Regions from separate parts of the Nocardioides dongxiaopingii genome, predicted to be linked through region 1. Evidence: predicted binding sites of a transcription regulator. Region 1 holds the regulator's gene; the other holds the start of a gene.

Region 1 (2,196 bases):
CAGACCGGACGCGCGCCGTGGCGCGACTACGTCGTGCTCGTCGCGCTCCTGGTGCTCGGCGTCGCGGTGGTCGGCGTGCTGGCCGCGATCGCGATCAGCAGCGGCGGCGGCGACCCCCGGGACCTCGGCTCGCTCTTCGGCTGACGTGCCACCCCACGACACCCGGGCCGGCGTCGTGCGGACGCGGAACGGGGGCGAAGCCGTCTTCCCTCGGCTCCGCCCCCGGTGTTCCCCTTGATGAATCGCCCGCCGGGGTCGAAGCGGCGGACGACGTCGGTGCGGTCTCAGTCGACCGGGACCTCCAGCCGCTGACCCGCGTCGAGGGACACCTCGGCGAGGTCGTTGAGCTGGACGAGGTGGTTCATCGTGTCGCGCACGTCGTCGCCGTCACTCACGTCGGAGGCGATGCTCCACAGGGTCTCACCGGGCGCGACCACGATCGTCTCGGTGGCCTCCCGCTCCGCGGTGGCCATGGAGTTGCCGGCGAAGGCGACGCCGACGGCGGCCAGGACCAGCAGCGCCAGCACCAGCACCACGAGACGTCCGCGGCGGGTCAGCCGGTAGTCGGGCACGCGAGGAGCCGACAGGGCGGTGGGTGCGATCGTCGTGGTGCTCATGGGTGCCTCCTGGGGAAGTGGCCGTGCTGGTGGAGCCGAGGATGTTGCTGACGATTCGATGTCTAACGGGAGGCACCGACAGTCCTGCTGGTGCACCGCTCTCGATCAGACATTCGATCGAACACATGAGCGAGACTAGATCAGGTGTTCGAACGATGCAACCCCCGAGTCGAACGCGTGTTCCCACGACCCAGCTGACCTGGCCGCCCGGATCGGGCGCGACACGCCGTTCGAACACCTGTTTGAACACGGTGGCGATCGGTGGCACGCTGCAGCCATGCCCCGGACACGTACTGGCACCCCGAAGATCACCGAGCTCCCGGACGGTCCCGCCGACGCGACCGGCCTGACCCCGCGTCAGCAGCGCGTCCTGGCCACCATCAAGGACAGCATCGAGCTGCGCGGCTACCCGCCGAGCATGCGCGAGATCGGCGAGTCCGTCGGGCTCACCAGCACCTCGAGCGTGGCCCACCAGCTGCGCACGCTGGAGCAGAAGGGCTTCATCAAGCGCGACCCGAACCGTCCCCGCGCCCTCGAGGTGTTCCTGCCCGAGGTGATGGCCGCGCGGCGCTCGCTGGGCAGCAGCGACGACTCCTCGATCGACGAGACCGGCATCGGCGACACCGCCCCGCCGCCCACCAACGTCCCGCTCCTGGGCCGGATCGCGGCCGGCGGTCCGATCCTGGCCGAGCAGACCTACGACGACGTCTTCCCGCTCCCCCGCCAGCTGGTCGGCGACGGAGAGCTGTTCATGCTCGAGGTGTCCGGGGAGTCGATGATCGAGGCGGCCATCTGCAGCGGCGACTACGTCGTGGTCCGCCAGGCCCAGACCGCGGAGAACGGCGACATCGTCGCGGCGATGATCGACGGCGAGGCGACGGTCAAGACGTTCCAGCGCAAGGACGGCCAGGTATGGCTGCTGCCGCACAACCCGGCGTTCGACCCGATCGACGGCACCCACGCCTCGATCCTCGGCATCGTCACCGCGGTGCTCCGCAAGGTCTGACCCCCGGCCCGTCCGCAGGCTTCGCACGACCCCGAGACCGCCACCGGCACGACGCCGGTGGCGGTCTCGTCGTCCCTGTCCCGGCGGCTCGGCAACTGTCGGTGCGCCGGGTTAGGTTGTGGCCCCACTCACGAACGGAGCCTCCATGCGCTTGCGCACTCGTCCCCGAACCCAGGCCAGCGTCCGCGCGCTGGTCGTGCTGGGCGCCGTCGGCGCCCTGCTGATCGGCATGCTCGCGGCCCTGGCGGGTCCGTCGGTGGCCCGGGTCCCCTCGGGTGACACCGACTCCAAGCAGGCCACGGCGACCGACCCGTCGGTCCGGCAGGCCTCCCACGCGCTCCGCCGCGCCGAGAGCATCCGCGAGGACGGCGCCGCCGGCCGCGACGCCACCATGGTGCTGCGCGACCTGGCCAACACCCGCGCCGACCTCCCCGACGCCGAGCGGGCGGCCGCCGATGCGCTGATGAAGCGCCCGACGAGCTCCGGCGGCGACGGCTACCTCAACTACGGCAGCGTCGAGGAGGAGACCCCGGTCTGCACCGCGACCCTGTGCGTCCACTACGTCACCAGCGG
Region 2 (2,196 bases), 780 kb from region 1:
AGAAGGCGAAGAAGTCGTCGGTCACCAAGGACAACATCGAGCGCGCGGTCAAGCGCGGCTCCGGCGCCGAGACCGGCGGGGCCGACTACCAGACGATCATGTACGAGGGCTACGGCCCGGCCGGCGTCGCGCTGCTCATCGAGTGCCTCACCGACAACAAGAACCGCGCCGCCATGGAGGTCCGCACCGCCATGAGCCGCAACGGCGGCTCGCTGGCCGACCCCGGCTCGGTGTCGTTCCTGTTCAACCGCAAGGGCGTCGTGATCGTGCCGGCCGAGCAGGAGGGCAGGACGGTCTCCGAGGACGACGTCCTCGAGGCCACGCTGGAGGCCGGCGCCGACGAGTGCAACGACCTCGGCGAGGCCTTCGAGATCGTCTCCGAGGCCACCGACCTGGTCTCGGTGCGCACCGCCCTCCAGGCCGCGGGCATCGACTACGACTCCGCCGAGGCGTCGTTCGTCCCCGACAACAAGGTCGAGCTCGACGCCGACGGCGCCGAGAAGTTCTTCCGCCTCTTCGACGTCCTCGAGGACCTCGACGACGTCCAGAACATCTACGCCAACTACGACGTCTCCGACGACGTCATGGCCGAGCTCGACGCCTAGGCCGACCACCACCACCCCCGGGCCGAGTCGGCGCTCGCGCTCAACCGCAACGCCGACTCGGCGCGATCCGACTTCACCTCCGCGCCGACTCGGCGCGATCCGACTTCACCTCCGCGCCGACTCGGCGCGATCCGACTTCACCTCCGCGCCGACTCGGTGGGGGTGTGTCGCAGCGGGGCGTGGCCGGTGGGGCCGGTTACCGTTGGCTCCGAACACACGTTCGAGACGCGAGGGGTGGACAGGTGCGGGTGCTGGGCATCGACCCCGGGCTGACCCGGTGCGGCATGGGGGTCGTCGAGGGCAGCGTCGGCCGGCCGCTGACGCTGGTCGACGTCAACGTGCTGCGCACGTCCTCCGACCTGCCGGTCGCCGAGCGGCTGGTGACGATCGAGAAGGGCGTGGAGGCCTGGATCGAGGAGCACCGCCCCGACGCCGTCGCGGTCGAGCGCGTCTTCGCCCGCTCCGACATCAGCACCGTCATCGGCACCGCCCAGGCCAGCGGCATCGCGATGGTGGTGGCCGCGCGGCGGGGACTGCCGGTGGCGCTGCACACGCCGAGCGAGGTCAAGGCGGCCGTCACCGGCAACGGTCGCGCCGACAAGGCGCAGGTCGGCGCCATGATCACCCGCATCCTGCGCCTCGAGCGGCCGCCCAAGCCCGCCGACGCCGCCGACGCGCTCGCGCTGGCCATCACCCACATCTGGCGCGGCGGCGCCCAGTCCCGGATCGACGCCGCGGTCGCCGCGGCCGGCAGGAGAACCCGATGATCGCCTACGTCCGCGGCCAGGTCGCCGCCGTCACCCTCAGCAGCGCCGTCGTCGACGTCGGGGGAGTGGGCCTGGAGGTCATGTGCACCCCCGGCACCCTGGCGACCCTCCGCGCCGGCCACACCGCGACGCTGCCGACGAGCATGATCGTGCGCGAGGACTCCCTGACGCTCTTCGGCTTCGTCGACGACGACGAGAAGAGCATCTTCGAGCTCGTCCAGACCGCGTCCGGGGTGGGCCCGAAGGTCGCGCAGGCCATCACCGCCGTCCTGGCCCCCGACGACCTGCGCCGCGCGATCGCCTCCGACGACGTCAAGACGCTCACCAAGGTGCCCGGCATCGGCCAGAAGGGCGCGCAGCGGATCATCCTCGAGCTCAAGGACCGGATCGGCGCGCCCACCGGCGTCCGGCCCGGCTCGGTCGCGGCCGCCTCGGCGGAGGCGTGGCGCGAGCAGGTGCACCAGGGGCTCGTCGGCCTCGGCTGGACGACGCGCGATGCCGAGAAGGCGGTCGACGCGGTCGCCCCCGAGGCGGGCGAGGTGCCCGACGTCGGCGCCCTGCTGCGCGCGGCGCTGCGCTCGCTGAGCAAGGCCTGAGCCGGTGACGCGCGGACACGACGACGAGCTGAGCGCCGCCGAGGAGCGCCACCTCGCCGCCATGACCGGTGGCGGGCCCGCCGGCCCGGTGTCGGTGACCGCCGCGGAGGCGGAGGGCGACGAGCGCGCGATCGAGGCGGCGCTGCGTCCGCGCACCCTCGACGAGGTCGTCGGCCAGGCGCGGGTGCGCGAGCAGCTCGGGCTGGTGCTCGAGGCCGCGCGCCGACG

What was found. The regulator LexA, encoded in region 1, represses DNA repair genes until DNA is damaged. The targets are predictions, from matches to a motif close to TCGAACANNTGTTCGA.
Region 2: a site for LexA is predicted at 814-829, ahead of ruvC (crossover junction endodeoxyribonuclease RuvC). Genes of this name have one in related genera too.

What each region holds. Positions count from the first base shown of each region.
Region 1 covers NZ_CP040695.2:3,322,002-3,324,197, forward strand. The annotation lists gene FE634_RS15525 (hypothetical protein) at 1-144, shown strand, start outside; gene FE634_RS15530 (LysM peptidoglycan-binding domain-containing protein) at 285-617, opposite strand; gene lexA (transcriptional repressor LexA) at 895-1,623, shown strand; gene FE634_RS15540 (MXAN_6640 family putative metalloprotease) at 1,769-2,196, shown strand, end outside.
Region 2 covers NZ_CP040695.2:2,540,169-2,542,364, reverse strand. The annotation lists gene FE634_RS11945 (YebC/PmpR family DNA-binding transcriptional regulator) at 1-605, shown strand, start outside; gene ruvC (crossover junction endodeoxyribonuclease RuvC) at 857-1,372, shown strand; gene ruvA (Holliday junction branch migration protein RuvA) at 1,369-1,968, shown strand; gene ruvB (Holliday junction branch migration DNA helicase RuvB) at 2,030-2,196, shown strand, end outside.